3 regions of the Paraburkholderia pallida genome follow, and region 3 is predicted to be linked to each of the others. Evidence: predicted binding sites of a transcription regulator. Region 3 holds the regulator's gene; each other region holds the start of a gene.

Region 1 (5,678 bases), 270 kb from region 3:
CCGCCGATGAAGAGCGCCCAGTCCCATGCGTTGCGCCACTTCGGGTTCTCGCGCTTGCCGCGGTAGTCGAAGCCCACGGGCCGGAAGAAGAGCGCGAAGAGCACGAGCAGCATCGCGAAGTAGAAGCCTGAGAACGACGCCGCATAGACGAGTGGCCAGGCGGCGAACATCGCGCCGCCCGCGGTGATGAGCCAGACCTGGTTGCCTTCCCAGGTCGCGCCGACCGTGTTGATGACGATGCGGCGCTCCGCATCGGTCTTGCCGATGAAGGGCAGCAGCACGGCGGCGCCCATGTCGAAGCCGTCGGTGAGCGAGAAGCCGATCAAGAGCACGCCGATCAGCACCCACCAGATCACTTTGAGCGTTGCGTAGTCCATGGTGTGGTTCCTGTGTGTTTCCTGTGCAGGGCTTGCGACACGTTCCGGGCCGGCATCACGAGACGCGATTGCCACTCGCCGTGGCCATTGCGCCTTTCTCGTGGAAATAGCGCCCCGTGTTCAGCGCCGACGGCCCGAGCCGCGCGTACTTGAACATCAGCGTGATCTCGATGATGAAGAGCGCGGTGTAGAACACCACGAAGCCCGCGAGGCTCAGCCACACGTCGCCCGGCGCGAGGCTCGACGCAGAGAGGTGCGTGGGCAGCACTTCGGCGATGGTCCACGGCTGGCGGCCGAGCTCCGCGACGACCCAGCCGAATTCCGCGGCGAGCCACGGCAGCGGAATCGCCCACACCACCCAGTTCAGGAACCAGCGGCGGTTGTCCTTGAGCAGCGAGCGCTGCGCGCAGAACCAGAACGCGAGCACGAAGGTCGCGAGGAACAGCATGCCGAGGCCCACCATCACGCGAAATGACCAGAACACCGGAGCGACGGGCGGAATCGAGTGCTTTGCGGCGGCCTTGATCTGCTCGGGCGTGGCGTCGACCACGTTCGGCGCGAACTGCTTGAGGAGCAGGCCGTAGCCGAGGTCCGCCTTGTGCGCGTCGAATACGTCGCGCGTGGCCGTGTCGGCGGTGCCTTCCTTCATTTTTTGCAGTGCGGCGTAGGCGAGCATGCCGTTCTGGATCCGCACTTCGGCGCGGCCCATCAGGTCCTTCAGGCCGATCACCGGCTCGTCGATCGAGCGCGTCGCGATGATCCCCATCAGGTAGGGAATGCGGATGGCGTAGTCGGTGCGCTCTTCCTGCTGGTTAGGGATGCCGAACAGTGTGAACGGCGCCGGCGCGGGTGCGGTGTCCCATTCGGCTTCGATGGCGGCGAGCTTGATCTCCTGGACTTCGCCCGTGCGATAGCCCGATTCGTCGCCGAGCACGATCACGCAGAGCGTGGACGCGAGACCGAAGCCCGCGGCAATGGCGAACGAGCGCAGCGCGAAGTCCACGTCGCGGCGGCGCAGCAAATACCACGACGAAATGCCGAGCACGAACATCGACGCCGTCACATAGCCGGCGGACACCGTGTGCACGAACTTGACCTGGGCGACCGGGTTGAAGATCACCTGGAAGAGACTCGTGAGCTCCATGCGCATGGTTTCGTAGTTGAACGCGGCGCCGACGGGGTTTTGCATCCAGCCGTTGGCGACGAGAATCCACAGCGCGGAAAGGTTCGAGCCGAGCGCGACGAAGAACGTCGTGAGCAGGTGCCCGCCCTTCGACATGCGGTTCCAGCCGAAGAAGAACAGGCCCACGAAAGTCGATTCGAGGAAGAACGCGGCCAGCCCCTCCACGGCGAGCGGCACGCCGAAGATATCGCCCACGTAGTGCGAGTAGTACGACCAGTTCGTGCCGAACTGGAATTCCATCGTGAGACCGGTGGTGACGCCCATCACGAAATTGATCGCGAAGAGCTTGCCCCAGAACTGCGTCATGTCCTTGTAGATCTGCTTGCCGGTCATCACGTAGACCGATTCCATGATGACGAGCAGCCAGGACAGACCCAGCGTGAGCGGCACGAACAGGAAGTGATAGAGCGCGGTGACCGCGAACTGCAGGCGCGATAGGTCGACGGTTTCGCTAATTGGCATGGTGCGGGTCCCCTTGGGGTGGATTTGCGCCGGGCGGGCTAGCTCCGGGCGGCACGGGCACGGAGAGGAGGGCCTGTGCGACCGCCGCCGGCGGCATGGTCATGTTCTCGGCCTGCGGATGATTGAAGAATGCGTATTTGAGCGCCATCAGCAACACGAGCTTGAAGGCGAGGACGAGAACGATGTCGCGGCCGAAGGTCGGGCCGCGTGCCCACTGGAGGAAGCGCGCGCGGAGCAACGGTCGCACTCGCGCAGACTGGCCGGAAGTCGAGATCATGGCGATGTCCGATTAGGGCTGCATCACATACGAAATGATCTTACGAAGGAATCGGAAAAAACGGCGCGAAGGTGTACGAATTATTGTCGGCCAAAAAGAAAAGCCCCACTCTCGATAAGAGTGGGGCTCAGCGGTGAAGCCCATGTGGGCGGCCTCGCGGCCGCGCCGTGCGACTTGATGTCTTAAGCGTAGTCGGCGAGTGCCGTGCGCATCTTCTTCATCGCGCTCGCTTCGATCTGGCGAATGCGCTCGGCCGAGACGCCGAACTCGTCGGCCAGCTCGTGCAGCGTCGAACCACCCGAACCGTCGTCGGCGACGTTCAGCCAGCGCGCCTCGATGATGCGGCGGCTGCGCGCGTCGAGTGCCTCCAGCGCGCTCGCGATGCCGTCCGACTGCAGACGATCGCGCTGACGCGAGGCGATCACGGCCGTCGGCTCGTTGTGCGAGTCGGCGAGCCAGGCGATCGGGGCGAACGATTCTTCGCCGTCGTCGGTCTGGCTTTCGAGCGCGATATCCGAGCCCGACAGACGCGTTTCCATCTCCACGACTTCTTCGCGCTTCACGTTCAGTTCCTGCGCGAGGCCTTCGATTTCCTCGGGCGTGAACGACTGCAGGCCCTGCTTGTGGCTGCGCAGATTGAAGAACAGCTTGCGCTGCGCCTTGGTCGTGGCGACCTTCACCATGCGCCAGTTGCGCAGGATGTACTCATGGATCTCCGCCTTGATCCAGTGCATGGCGTACGACACGAGGCGTACGTTCTGCTCTGGGTCAAAACGCTTCACAGCCTTCATCAGGCCGATATTGCCTTCCTGGATCAGGTCGGCATGCGGCAGACCGTAGCCCAGATAATTGCGCGCGATCGACACCACGAGTCGCAGGTGCGACAGTACGAGGCGGCGCGCGCCTTCGAGATTATTTTGCTCGCGATACTCGGTCGCGAACTGGCGCTCCTCTTGCGGCGTCAACATCGGGATCCGGTTCACGGCCTGAATGTAGGCGTCGATGTTGCCCAGTTGGCCAGGCAGCATGGAAGCGTTCGCGAGCGCCAGTACACCCGAACCCCCGGCCTTGGCCGACGACGGGCTAAGCATATTCGGAAGGGTCATGGTCATTGCGTTGCTCACGTAGCGAACTCCTCAGGAATCTTGCAAAAGTCAGACATCGACTCCACGGTGGATGTTAGCACTCTCAATTACCGAGTGCTAATACTTCGAGTCTGTAGGGACTTCAAGGTTCCGCCACTCCTATCGAAATATTTGTTTCGATAGATTTCAGCGAAACACTGAGAGGCAAGCTGGACGGGGCTTGCCGCCCGTCGCGGTCCCGCACACACCGGCGGGCCGAAGGAATACTCTAGAACGAGGCCGTCATCCGTGGCGGATGCGGAGGGGAAAAAGGGTTGGAGTGATCGGTTTTCCGGGCGGCTGGCGCTTCGCGGCGCTGCCTGGATATCAGGCCCGAATTTCGATGCCCGGACCTGTCTAATAGACACGGGATCAGGCCAAAAGTGCTGCGATGCGACATTCGGGCGCGGCCGGCGAGGCACGGCCGGTCAGGCGCGGCCAGCTAGGCGAGGCGCGCTTTGCACGGCCTTCGACCTGCCTCTGTGTCGTGTAGCCCTCATATGGGGGCGATCCGTTTGATCGCAAGTATCCATGCGTCAAAACCTGGTATAAATTTCAGCGAGGCGCGCGCGATACATCTTCGGTGCGAGTCGGCGCGATGACGTGGACTTGTGCGCAAGGGGCTCTGGCAATGGTTGCAAAAGTAATCGAAGCGATTCGCGGGCTGGAGCGCGAGCGGTTTCGCGCGATGGTGGACGGCGACGGCTCGTCGCTGGATCAACTGCTGTCTGACCACGCCACCTTCGTCCATACGAACGGCAAACGCGAGACCAAACAGCAGTTCATCGACGCGATCACGGCCGGGCGCCGCCGCTACCGCCAGATCGAGATCCAGTCGCAGGACGTGCTGCCGGTGGGGCGCGAGACCTGCGTGATCTCGGGCCGCGCGCTGATCGAAATGGAAGCGAACAACGGCGCGCTGCTCTATCCGATTGCCTATACGGCGATTCAGACCCAGGAGGATGGCCACTGGCGTCTGCTCGCCTGGCAGGCGACGCGTTGCGCGATCGAGTGACGACCGGTAGGTCCACTCGCCGATATCGCCTGCTGGGCGTGTCGGGCGCACGCCGGCGGCCCGTTTTGCCGCCGACGCTCAACGGCGTCGCCTGTCGACCAGAGTTGGCGCTTTAGCTGTCGGCCGGAGTTAATGCTTCAGCACTTACTCCGGCCCCATGCAAAGCCCCGTACTCTGGTCCCATGCAAAGCCATGCTGCTCCCACTAAACCGCTTCTTTCACTGTGCCGCCGCGCTTGCGCGCGGCGGCGTCACTTCGCGCACGTTCGCGTGCGCCCTGGTGTGATCAAGCCGCCGCGCGCTGGTCGACTTGCGGCCACGCGGCGCGGTTGACCGCGCTCACCATGGCGGCGATGGCCGCATGGGCGGCGTCGTCGGCGACTCCGACGCCATGGCGCAGCGGCTGGCCGCCCACCCGGCAGCCGACGAAGACCGCCGTGGCGCCCTGCGCCGTGCGCAGGGTTTCGAACGAGGTGACTTCAACGCCAACGCCCGCGGCCGCCGCCATCGCCGCGCCCACGGCCCGCGCATGCGCCTCGTCGATCTGCGCCGCCGCTGGCATCGCGACTTCGCGGCCCTCCCAGCGCACACGGCCCGCGCCCACGTGCACGGCCGGCCCACGCGTCTCGAGGTATTCGCGCGAGAAGAGCGCGCAAATGGCGTCGCCTGAAATCTCTTCGCCCGAGCCGTCGGTGACGGTCTGCACGGCGTGGCTGAATTCGATCTGCACGCGGCGCGGCGGCGTGAAGCCCATGCCGCGCTCGAGCAGCCAGGTGGCGCCGCCCTTGCCCGACTGGCTATTCACGCGGATCACCGCGTCATAGCTGCGGCCGAGATCGGCGGGATCGATCGGCAGATAGGGCACTTCCCAGAGCGCATCGGCTTTTTGCTGCGCGAAGCCCTTGCGGATCGCGTCCTGGTGCGAGCCCGAGAATGCCGTGAACACGAGGTCGCCCGCGTACGGGTGACGCGGATGCACGGGCAACTGATTGCAGCGCTCCACCACCTGGCGCACGGCGTCGATATTGGAAAAGTCGAGGCCCGGGTCGATGCCCTGCGTGTAGAGATTCATCGCGAGCGTGACGAGGTCGACATTGCCGGTGCGCTCGCCGTTGCCGAACAGGCAGCCTTCGATGCGGTCCGCGCCCGCGAGCAGCGCCATTTCGGCGGCGGCCACGGCCGTGCCGCGGTCGTTGTGCGGATGCACCGAGAGCACGATGCTGTCGCGGTACGCGAGGTTG
Region 2 (5,678 bases), 130 kb from region 3:
CCAAAAAACCGCCCGCGCGCGCATGCCGCGACCGGTCGGGAAAACTGCCAGGAAAACAAGAGCCATGATGGTACCGTGTTGCCGTTTCCATGCCTAGCAACTGTGACGGCACTCGAGTGCTGTGCCTGGCACCCTGTCAAGACGAGAAAATCCCTCGCGACCGGCAGGTCATCCGTCCCCCGCAAGCGCCGCGAGGCTGCATAATTGACTTGTCGGCGTCTGAATAGATAGCGGCGCCGGCATCCGCACCGCGTCTGCACTGCATTTGCACCACAGCGAGCCAACCCAACTCTCCCCGTCAACGTTCATGTCCGGCGACACCCCTCCCATCGTCCTTACCTTCGGCCTTTCCGATCCGACCGGCGGCGGCGGCCTGCAAGCCGACCTGCTCACGCTCGCCAGCATGGGCTGCCACGGCGTGAGCGTGCTCACCGGCTATACCGTGCGCGATTCTGCCGGCTGCGACGAAGTCACCGGTCTCGACCCCGAAACCGTCGCGAACCAGGCACGCATGCTGCTGGAAGACATGCCCATCGCGGCATTCAAGGTGGGCGCGGGCACGCGCGCCGAAGTGGTGAGCGCGATCGCCGAAGTGGTTGCCGACTACGACGAGGTTCCGCTGATCGTCGCGCCCGACTTCACGCTCGACGACGAGCACGTGCTGGCCGCCGATGAGTTGCGCGAAGTCGTGACCGATCTGCTCGTGCCGCAGACGACCGTGCTGGTCGCCGACGTCTCGGTGCTGCTCGCGCTCGCGCAGCCCGACGGCGACGCCGATACGCCCAGCATCGACACCGCCATCTCGCACCTGCTCTCCACCGGTTGCGAATACATCCTCTCGATGGAGACGGGCTCGCACCGCGTGGTGAACACGCTATATAGCGAAGAAGGTCAGTTGCGCCAGGACTTCTGGGACCGCGCGAACCAGCCGATGATGGGCCTCGCCGACACGCTGGGCTCAGCCATCGCCGCGCTGCTCGCGAACGGCCAGGAACCGCCCGAAGCAGTGCGCGAGGCGCAGGAGTATCTCTATCAGGCCGTGCAGAGCGCGTTCCGGCCCGGGATGGGAGCGTGGATGCCGGATCGGTTCTTTTGGGCGCGGAGCAACGATGCCGAGGGCGGCGAAGCGTCGCCGGGCGACGCCGACGATTCCGACGATCCGCCGTCGGGTGAGGCGCGGCACTGATGTAGCACTGCAGGGGCGGCGCATGAGATCACGAACATGCCGCGTGCCCCATCAGCTTCAGGCCGTATGGACGAAAAAAAACCCGCATCGCTGCGGGTTTTTTCCTTTCGGGCTGGGAACACACCTCACGGCGCGTCCCCTGCACTTCGATGTAATTTCGGCAAAAGCCGTTCTTACATGTCCATGCCCATGCCGCCCATGCCGCCGGGCATGCCGCCAGCCATCGGAGCATCTTCCTTCGGCAGTTCAGCAACCGCTGCGTCCGTCGTCAGCAGCAGGCCAGCAACCGAAGCTGCGTTTTGCAGCGCGGTGCGCGTGACCTTCGTCGGGTCGACCACGCCGGCTTCCACCAGGTCGCCGTACTCGCCGGTCGCTGCGTTGTAGCCGTAGTTGCCCGAGCCAGCTGCAACCGCTGCCACGACCACCGAAGCTTCTTCGCCGCCGTTCGTGACGATCTGGCGCAGCGGCTCTTCCATGGCGCGCAGGACGATCTTGATACCTGCGTCCTGGTCAGCGTTCGCACCCTTGACGCCGGCGATAGCCGTACGCGCACGGATCAGCGCAACGCCGCCGCCCGGGACGATGCCTTCTTCAACGGCAGCGCGGGTTGCGTGCAGCGCGTCTTCCACGCGTGCCTTCTTTTCCTTCATTTCAACTTCGGTCGCAGCGCCAACCTTGATCACTGCCACGCCGCCTGCCAGCTTGGCAACGCGCTCTTGCAGCTTTTCACGGTCGTAGTCCGAGGTCGCTTCTTCGATTTGCGTGCGGATTTGCTTCACGCGCGCTTCGATGTTCACGGCTTCGCCAGCGCCGTCGATGATCGTCGTGTTTTCCTTGCCCACTTCGATGCGCTTCGCTTGACCCAGTTCAGCCAGCGTTGCCTTTTCGAGCGTGAGGCCGGTTTCTTCCGCGATGACTTGACCGCCGGTCAGGATCGCGATGTCTTCCAGCATGGCCTTGCGACGGTCGCCGAAGCCCGGAGCCTTGACAGCAACGGTCTTCAGGATGCCGCGGATGTTGTTGACGACCAGCGTAGCCAGGGCTTCGCCTTCGACGTCTTCAGCGATGATCAGCAGCGGACGGCCAGCCTTCGCGACTTGTTCCAGGACCGGCAGCAGATCGCGGATGTTCGAGATCTTCTTGTCGAACAGCAGGACGAACGGGCTTTCCAGCACGGCGACTTGCTTGTCCGGGTTGTTGATGAAGTACGGCGACAGGTAGCCGCGGTCGAATTGCATACCTTCGACGACTTCCAGCTCGTCTTGCAGCGACTTGCCGTCTTCGACGGTGATGACGCCTTCCTTGCCAACCTTGTCCATCGCTTCAGCGATGCGGTCGCCGATCGACGTGTCGCTGTTCGCCGAGATCGAGCCGACTTGCGCGATTTCCTTGTTGGTCGTGCAGGGCTTGCTGACCTTGCGCAGCTCTTCGATAGCTGCTGCGACGGCCTTGTCGATGCCGCGCTTCAGGTCCATCGGGTTCATGCCCGATGCGACGTACTTCATGCCTTCGCGGACGATCGACTGTGCCAGGACCGTAGCGGTCGTGGTGCCGTCACCGGCGTTGTCGCTGGTCTTGGAAGCGACTTCCTTGACCATTTGCGCGCCCATGTTCTGGAGCTTGTCCTTGAGCTCGATTTCCTTTGCGACCGAGACACCGTCCTTGGTGACCGTCGGGCCGCCGAACGAGCGCTCGAGCACCACGTTGCGGCCCTTCGGACCCAGCGTGACCTTCACTGCGTTGGCGAGAATGTTCACGCCTTCAACCATCTTGGAACGGGCGGAATCGCCGAACACGACGTCTTTAGCTGCCATCTTCTAACTCCTTGAATTCTTGATGAATGTGCTGTGGGCTGAGCTTACTTCTGCACCACGGCCATGATGTCTTCTTCGCGCATCACGAGCAGTTCGTTGCCATCGACCTTGACGGTCTGGCCAGCGTACTTGCCGAACAGGACGCGATCGCCGACCTTGACGTCGAGTGCGATCAGGGAGCCCTTGTCGTCACGCTTGCCCGGGCCCGTGGCCAGGACTTCACCTTGATCCGGCTTTTCTGCCGCTGCGTCCGGGATCACGATGCCCGAAGCGGTCTTGGTTTCTTGATCCAGGCGCTTGACGATCACGCGATCATGCAAAGGACGAAGGTTCATGGATGGATCCTCTATCTTGATTGGGACTTGAAGACTCAAGAAAACCTGGCTGCCGGCAACCGACAGCCAGAGATGTTTTAGCACCAGAGTTGTTAGCACTCTCATGCGGTGAGTGCTAATTATATGGACGGGCAATGACAAATTCAAGAACGGGCCAGATGGCTTTTTTTGGGCCCGCCTGGACTACCTAAAGGTCGGATTTCTCCCCTCGATCCGCTGCTCGATCGCCGCCGAACACGCCTCTCAAAACCCTGTATTTTTATTTAAAAACAATAAGTTACGGCAAAACAGTAGCTACCGCGCCCAGTCTTGAGGCAACCCGGCTACGCGTCGAAGCGACCCGAATCTCCACTTGCGGGAGCCGAGAAAGTCCGGCCTGGGGAATTCCCGCAGGAGCGAAACAAAAATTAAGGGTCGAGTCATAAATGAAGCCTTAGCGAGACGACAGACCTCCCGCCAACACTTCCCTCTTCCTTGCGGCGGTGTGCTTCCACGATATCCGCGAGGTGAACTCGCCCCGGGCGATTTCACTAGCACGGAAAGTGCTCCAGCGTACGAAAATCCCGCTGCCCGTACGCTATAAACGAGTTGCTAAAAAGGGGGGCACGAGAACGATGCGAATGGCTCAGCTGGACTCACGACCACTGGACGACAAGTCCATCGAACGCTGGTACCTGACGAAATCTGCGTACCTGGTGACGATATTTGTCGTGCTGGCTTTGAGCGCGGCGTTCGCAGCGGGATTCGGCTTCCTGACGCACGACTCGTGGAATTATTTGCTACTTGCGCAATCGCTCAGGCGCGGAGAAGGGTGTTCCATCTCAGGCTCGTATTTCGCGATGTTTCCGTGCGGTTACCCGCTTGCACTCGCACTGACCGCACCCTCTGCCGACATGGCGAGCTTGATGATGAGCAGCAAGGTCACCAACGTCATCCTGCTGTTTTTCGCATTCCTGTTGCTCAGGCGCACGTTTCGCAACATATTGATTCCCACGTTCGTGATCCTCAACCCGTACACAATCGGGTTGTTTCTGTACACGTGGTCCGAGAACCTGTTCCTGCTCGCCTGCTGTGGCAGCTTGTTCGCGCTTTCGCAAAGGCAACTGCGCGACGCGCCGTATCCATACAGGTCAGTCGCGCTGCTGACGTTTTTCCTGCTTCTTGGCGTGTCGTCGCGTTACTTTTTCGCGCCTTTCGCGGGGGTTGTTTTTTTGTGCGTGTGGCTGGTGTATGGCTCACGTACCGCGATCAGGACGTTGCCCGCGTTTGTCGTCGCGGCGCTGTTTTTCGCGGCATATCTGAAGTTCAACATGCTGGTCACCGGGATGGCCACCGGCATGCCGCGCATCCCCGCGCCAGAGACGCCCGCTTTTCTGGTGTTCCGATTCGTTCGGCAAATGGCGAAGGAGCTCGTCCTTCTAGGCGCTTCGGCGCTGGCGCTGTTGTGGCTGACGCGGAAATACTGGTTGAAGCGATCAGAAGACAGAAGCGCGGGCGAGACCCAGGCGCCCGAATCACGGTTGCTGGTCCTTGTGGGTGCGGGCTTTCTGCTGCTTGCCTTCTCTCTGCGTTTGCGGACCCAGTACGACCTGTATGACCCCCGAACGCTCAGCTACGGGCTGTCGTTCGTTATCGCCGGGCTAGTCGGATTGCGGACCCGCATCCCGATGCCCAGGTTTCCGGCCGGACCCGCGCTGATCTACGGCTTGCTCGTCATGTCGGTGGCCTTGGCAGACGCAGTGACTTACACGGGCGCTGCGTTGCTGCCGGTCCTGAAGGACGTGCAGGCTTCCGGGTACGTGTCACCCGTTGCCGCGTTGGAGCGTTATCACAGCCCTGCAACGGACGCCGACCTGATCGTGACAGTGCGGCGCCCTCCCCGCATTGCCGACATCGTGGACGATGAAGCGCGCCTCTACTATCCCAAACAGGCTACGGTCATCGAGATTCGTACTGGCCCGTACTTGAAGCCCGATAGCGTGGCGGATTTCCGGAAGCTCGTCGCCACGCATCATGCCCATGCATGTGTGATCGATTTCACACAATTCGCGACGCGCGCGGACTTGGAGCGTCATCTCGAGGGGGGTGTTCCCGTCGCATTTTCGTACGGTTCGGGCCGATGGCTGCCTGCGATCGTGTATCGACCGAGTTTTGATCCAGGCATGAAGGACTATCTCCTGTCGATCTTTCAGCCCGGACGATATGTTCCGTGCCCTGCGTGACTGAATACGATTCAGCATGAACGAGCAATGTTGCTCGCGGGTCGCATCCGCGACAACTGCGTAGCATCCGCGCGCCGTTGAACATCGTCTCGAGGCAGAACGAAGACCGGCTGCGGGTCTG
Region 3 (5,678 bases):
TCAGCCTTGTCCAGGCCGAACGCCAGTGCGGCTGCGGTCGGCTCGTTGATGATGCGCTTGACTTCCAGACCGGCGATGCGGCCGGCGTCCTTGGTGGCCTGACGCTGGCTGTCGTTGAAGTACGCAGGAACCGTGATCACGGCTTCGGTGACCGGCTCGCCGAGGTAGTCTTCAGCGGTCTTCTTCATCTTGCGCAGGACTTCAGCCGAAACCTGCGACGGCGCGAGGTTCTGGCCGTGCGCCGCGACCCATGCGTCGCCGTTGTCGTGCTTGACGATCTGGTAAGGCATCAGGTTGATGTCCTTCTGCACTTCCTTTTCGTCGAAGCGGCGGCCGATCAGGCGCTTGACCGCGTACAGCGTGTTGCGCGGGTTCGTGACCGACTGGCGCTTGGCCGGTGCACCGACCAGCACTTCGTTGTCGTCCATGTAGGCGATGATCGACGGCGTCGTACGGGCGCCTTCCGAGTTCTCGATCACCTTGACCTGATTGCCTTCCATCAGCGCCACGCACGAGTTCGTGGTGCCGAGGTCGATGCCGATGATTTTGCCCATTTTTCTCAAATCTCCAGATTTAGATCGCTGTGCGTTCGCCGCTTCTCGCGTGGTGCGGGGGCGTTCGCCTCAGTCAAATTCGGTATTTCAATTCACTGCTGCCCAAATGTGTCCCGCAAAGGCGTTTTCAAGAGCTTTGGGCTATGCAGTCGTTAATTTTTTTCAATTGGCGGCGCGTCTTCAGGAAGCGCGCCGCCCAGCCTTTCCAATGCCTTACGAAAAGGCCGTCCGGGCGCGTTACTTCGGCTGCGAAACCGTGACCAGCGCCGGGCGCAGCACGCGGTCGGCGATCACGTAGCCCTTTTGCAGCACCGCGACGACCGTGTTCGCATCCTGCTCCGAGGGCACCATCGAAATCGCCTGATGACGATGCGGGTCGAACTTCTCGCCGACCGGGTTGAGCTGGAGCACCTTGCCCTTCTCCAGCGCGCCCGCGAGCTGCTTGAGCGTGAGCTCGACACCTTCGTTGACCTTGGCGAGGTCGTCCGAACCGTGGGCGAGCGCGGCCTCGAGGCTGTCCATGACCGGCAGCAGATGCTCGGCAAAGCTCTCGATGGCGAACTTGTGCGCCTTGGCGACATCTTCCTGCCCGCGGCGGCGGACGTTTTCCGTCTCGGCCTTGGCGCGCACGAAGGCGTCCTGCAGTTCGGCAACCTTCGCCTGGGCTTCGGCGAGCGCCGCCTGGACGTCGCCTTCCGGCGCTTGCGCGGTACCTTCGGCCGGCTGTTGTTGCGGCTCGCCGGCGGCAGCGGCCTGCGACGCCTCGTCCGCGGGCGTGGGGTTCTGGCTCGTCGGGTTCTCTTGCGTGTTTTCCATGTCGCTGAACGTCGTTGAATAGTAAAAAGGGAACAAAGCGCGGACCGTTTTTTGCCCGCCTCGTCCGTCACGCCGATGAACGTTGCACCGGCGCGACAGCGGCTTTGTACATTGCGACAGCACGTGGGTGCCAGATCGCTTATTTCAAGGGCTTTCGGCGGCTTTTTTATACATGGGTCAAACCACCGAAATCGCGCGTTACAACCATTACCGCAGCGCCGCAAGAATGAAATTGAGTACGGGCCAACCCTGACCTACACTCAGGAACAGGTGCTGCTCACAACGTGTTTACCCTGAGTCCGGCACCGCACCGAATGGGCCCCGTCTTTCGCCGTTGGGCCTCGTACTGGGCGTTTTGCAGCTTTTCCCTTGGGGAGTACCGTGAAACTGACCTTTGCCATCTCGGTGGTCGCTCTGGTACTCATTGCCGGAACCACGACCATCTGCCTGTCCGGCGTCGTGAACGAGAACACGACGGAATATGGGGGCGTCCACGCAACGATGGAGGCGCTCTTCAATCCTCACGCGCAAGTTTGTCGATAGTGCGCCGGTCACGCTTGGTCGGCCTGCCATGCAGCACGGCGGCCGGCTCGCGAAAGAGCCTGCGGCGCTCCTGCTCCGCCGAGCGTCGCGCGCGGCCGGTCTCGGTCTCCGCATAGAGCGTCTGCGCAACGCTCGCGGGGCCACGCACCTCGCAGATACCCAGCACCTCGACCTCCCAGACCACGTGCTCGATCTCGATCTCCACGAGGTCGCCCACGCGCACGTCTCTCGAAGCCTTCACGACGTCGCCGCCGATGCGCACACGGCCTTTGCCGATGGCGTCAGTTGCCTGCGAGCGTGTCTTGAAGAAGCGCGCGGCCCAAAGCCATTTGTCGATGCGCAGGCGCGCGCCGGGTTCGGTCGAGATCTTGTATTGCATACGATGCTTCCTGAATAAACGCCGCCGGAGTGTCAGCCAGCGCGGGCGCTTTAGTGGCTTACTCGGGCCTCATGCAGCGCACCTGCGCTCAGGCCAATGCGCCTGCCGGGGCCGCGGCCCGCACCGGCCAGCCCTGCAGGTTCTGCGCGACGATTTCGCCCAGCGCTGCGATCCACGCGGGCGACGCGTTCAGGCACGGAATGCGGTGAAACTCCTTGCCGCCGCCATGCAGAAACTCGTCGCGCACCTCCATGCCGATTTCCTCGATGGTTTCGAGGCAGTCCGCCGTAAAGCCGGGGCAGAACACATCGGCGCGGCGCACGCCGCCCTGCCCCAGCTCCTTGAGCGTCGGCGCGGTATAGGGCTGCAACCACTGTGCCCGCCCGAAGCGGGACTGAAACGTGACGCGGCATTCCACGGGCGTGAGCTCCAGCGCATGCATGAGGAGCGTCGCCGTCTGCTGGCATTGATCGTGGTACGGGTCGCCCAGGTCGAGCGTGCGGCTCGGCACGCCGTGAAAGCTCAGCACGAGGCGGTCGCCCGCCGCGAAGTCCGGGCGGCCGTGCGCCTGCCAGTACTGCTGCACCTGGGTCGCGAGCGCGCCGATATAGGCCGGATGGTCGTGATACGCCCGCACCGTGCGGATTTCCGGCTGATTGCGCATGAGTCGCAGCGCAACAAACGCGGCGTCGAAGGCGGTGGCCGTGGTCGACGCCGAGTATTGCGGGTACATCGGCATGAGCAGGATGCGCTCGGCGCCCGCGAGCTTGAGCTGGTTGAGCATCGCCGGGATGTCGGGCGTGCCGTAGCGCATCGCATAGTCCACGAGCACCGCGTAGTCGTTCAGATGCAGCAGATGGCGCAGGCCGTCGGCCTGCTTTTGCGTGTGCACGCGCAGCGGGGAGCCTTCGGGCGTCCAGACCGCCGCGTATTTCTTCGCCGACGAGCGGCCGCGAAACGGCAGGATCAGCCCGCGCAGAATGACCTGCCAGATGGGCGCGGGGATCTCGACCACGCGCGGGTCGGAGAGGAACTGCGCCAGATAGCGGCGCACGGCACGCGGCGTGGGCGCGTCGGGCGTGCCCAGATTGATGAGCAGCACCGCGACACGATGCGCGACGGCGGACTGCAGGGGTCGCTCCAGGTCGAAACGCATAGGCGATCAGGGGCGCCGCACTTGAACGCGCGGCAAGGGTTGCACAAGTGCGCATTATAGCGGGCGCACTTCGAAGGCCGAGGCGCCCGCGAAGCGACCTCCGGGGGGCATCCCTGCGGCGCTCGCCTAGGTGGCTTTGCACACTGCGCGTCGCGTGTCGCGCCGGCAGCGCTGGCCGTTCGGCCAATGGCGCGCCGCGCTGCTTCAGGCGATGATCGGATACCCAGGAAGGAAAACGCGAGGCAAGCGCGCTCAGTTCTGGCTGAGCGTGAGGGAGAGCAGGCGCGCAGTGATGTCGACGATCGGAATCACGCGGTTATAGGCCATGCGGGTTGGGCCAATCACGCCCAGCGTGCCGACGATCTTGCCGTTCACTTCGTAGGGCGCGGTCACCACACTCATCTCCTCGATCGGCACGAGGTTGGACTCGCCGCCAATGAAGATCTGCACGCCCTGGGCGTGGCTCGACACGTCGAGCAGCTGCAGCAGACTCGTTTTCTGGTCGAACACGTCGAAGAGCTTGCGCAGGCGCGCCATGTCCGACGACAGATCGGCCACTTCGAGCAGGTTGCGCTCGCCGGAAATGAGCACCGTCTCGCCCGTGTCGGTCTCGTCGGTGCTCGCGGTCACGGCGGCGTGCATGAGCGTCGTCATGTCGCCGCGCAGCGCGTCGATTTCTTCGCGCAGGCGGCGACGCACCTCATCGAACGAGAGGCCGGCGAAGTGCGCGTTGATGTAATTGGAGGCTTCGATGAGCTCGGAAGGCGCGAAGTCGCGCTGCGTCGCCATGATGCGGTTCTGCACGTCGCCTTCGGGCGTCACGATGATGAGCAGGATGCGCTTGTCCGAAAGGCGCATGAACTCGACCTGCTTGAACACGTGGCTGCGCCGTGGGGTGAGCACCACGCCCGCGAACTGCGAGAGATTCGAGAGCACGCTGGCCGCCGCCGCCACCACCTTCTGCGGCTCGCCGGGGCGCAGCGTGGTCTGGACCACGCGCGTGACCGCGTCCTCGTCGGCAGCGGATTCGACCGTGAGCATGGTGTCGACGAACAGGCGGTAGCCGCGCGGCGTGGGCACACGCCCCGCCGAGGTGTGCGGGCTGGACACGAGCCCCAGCTCCTCGAGGTCGGACATCACGTTGCGGATCGTCGCCGGGCTCAGTTCCAGGCCGGAAAAGCGCGACAGCGTGCGCGAGCCGACCGGCTGACCTTCGGCGATGTAGCGCTCGATCAGCGTTTTGAGGAGGGTTTGTGCGCGGGGATCTAGCATGACTGAAAATTTTAGCCTAATGCCGTGTCGGCGGCGAGTCCGCCCGCGAGCGCCGTGGCGACCGGCGAGCCCGCGCAGGCAGCGCTTGACGGGGCGGCCCGGGCGCCCCGGAAAAGCGGCCGGATTCGCGCCGCTGTCATAGGTGCGTCATCATCGTGTCATGGCCGCCTGCAAAAAAGGGGCGCAGCGCTGGCCCGCGCCCCGTGGGCAAGGGGCGCCAGGTTCTTTTCGAGACCCGACTATGGTGTAATGCCGGCATGCAGATCCAGAAGATCCAGAGCCAGTTCAAGACTGTTGCGCTCGTCGGGCGCAGCAACACGCCAGGCATCGGCGAGCCGCTGATGGCGCTCGCGCAGAATATTTCGCAGCGCGGCTTCGACGTCGTGTTCGAAGCGCAGACCGCCCAGGAGATCGGCGCCGCCGGCTATCCGGCGCTGCAGATCGCCGAAATCGGCGCGCGCGCGGACGTGGCCGTGGTGCTGGGCGGCGACGGCACGATGCTCGGCATCGGGCGTCAGCTCGCGCCCTACCGCACGCCGCTCATCGGCATCAACCACGGGCGTCTGGGCTTCATCACCGACATCCCGTTCGCCGACATGCAGGAAGTCGTGCCGCAACTGCTCGCGGGCAGCTTCGAGCGCGAGGAGCGCTCGCTGCTCGAGTCGCGCATCACGCGCGACGGCGACCCGATCTACCACGCGCTCGCGTTCAACGACGTCGTGGTGAACCGCAGCGGCTTCTCGGGCATGGCGGAGCTGCGCGTGCACGTGGACGGCCGCTTCATGTACAACCAGCGCTCGGACGGCCTGATCGTCGCCACGCCCACGGGCTCGACCGCCTACTCGCTTTCGTCGCAGGGGCCGCTGCTGCATCCGCAGCTGCAGGGCATCGTGCTCGTGCCGATCGCGCCGCACGCGCTCTCGAATCGCCCGATCGTGCTGCCCGACGACTGCAAGGT

The links. The regulator HrcA, encoded in region 3, represses chaperone genes, less so after heat shock. The targets are predictions, from matches to a motif close to TTAGCACTCNNNNNNNNNGAGTGCTAA.
Region 1: a site for HrcA is predicted at 3,479-3,505, ahead of rpoH (RNA polymerase sigma factor RpoH). Genes of this name have one in related genera too.
Region 2: a site for HrcA is predicted at 3,428-3,454, ahead of E1956_RS15185 (co-chaperone GroES). Genes of this name have one in related genera too.

Annotation. Positions count from the first base shown of each region.
Region 1 is NZ_CP038148.1:333,059-338,736, reverse strand. Features, by position in the region: gene cydB (cytochrome d ubiquinol oxidase subunit II) at 1-377, opposite strand, end outside; gene E1956_RS01420 (cytochrome ubiquinol oxidase subunit I) at 433-2,022, opposite strand; gene cydP (cytochrome oxidase putative small subunit CydP) at 2,012-2,299, opposite strand; gene rpoH (RNA polymerase sigma factor RpoH) at 2,482-3,423, opposite strand; gene E1956_RS01405 (nuclear transport factor 2 family protein) at 4,055-4,438, shown strand; gene leuA (2-isopropylmalate synthase) at 4,724-5,678, opposite strand, start outside.
Region 2 is NZ_CP038148.1:3,354,312-3,359,989, forward strand. Features, by position in the region: gene E1956_RS15175 (hydroxymethylpyrimidine/phosphomethylpyrimidine kinase) at 308-1,186, shown strand; gene groL (chaperonin GroEL) at 1,360-3,000, opposite strand; gene E1956_RS15185 (co-chaperone GroES) at 3,045-3,335, opposite strand; gene E1956_RS15190 (hypothetical protein) at 3,956-5,557, shown strand; partial or broken gene E1956_RS15195 (IS256 family transposase) at 5,614-5,678, shown strand, end outside.
Region 3 is NZ_CP038148.1:67,707-73,384, forward strand. Features, by position in the region: gene dnaK (molecular chaperone DnaK) at 1-554, opposite strand, end outside; gene grpE (nucleotide exchange factor GrpE) at 792-1,370, opposite strand; gene E1956_RS00285 (RNA-binding S4 domain-containing protein) at 1,885-2,292, opposite strand; gene hemH (ferrochelatase) at 2,381-3,448, opposite strand; gene hrcA (heat-inducible transcriptional repressor HrcA) at 3,701-4,720, opposite strand; gene E1956_RS00300 (NAD kinase) at 4,978-5,678, shown strand, end outside.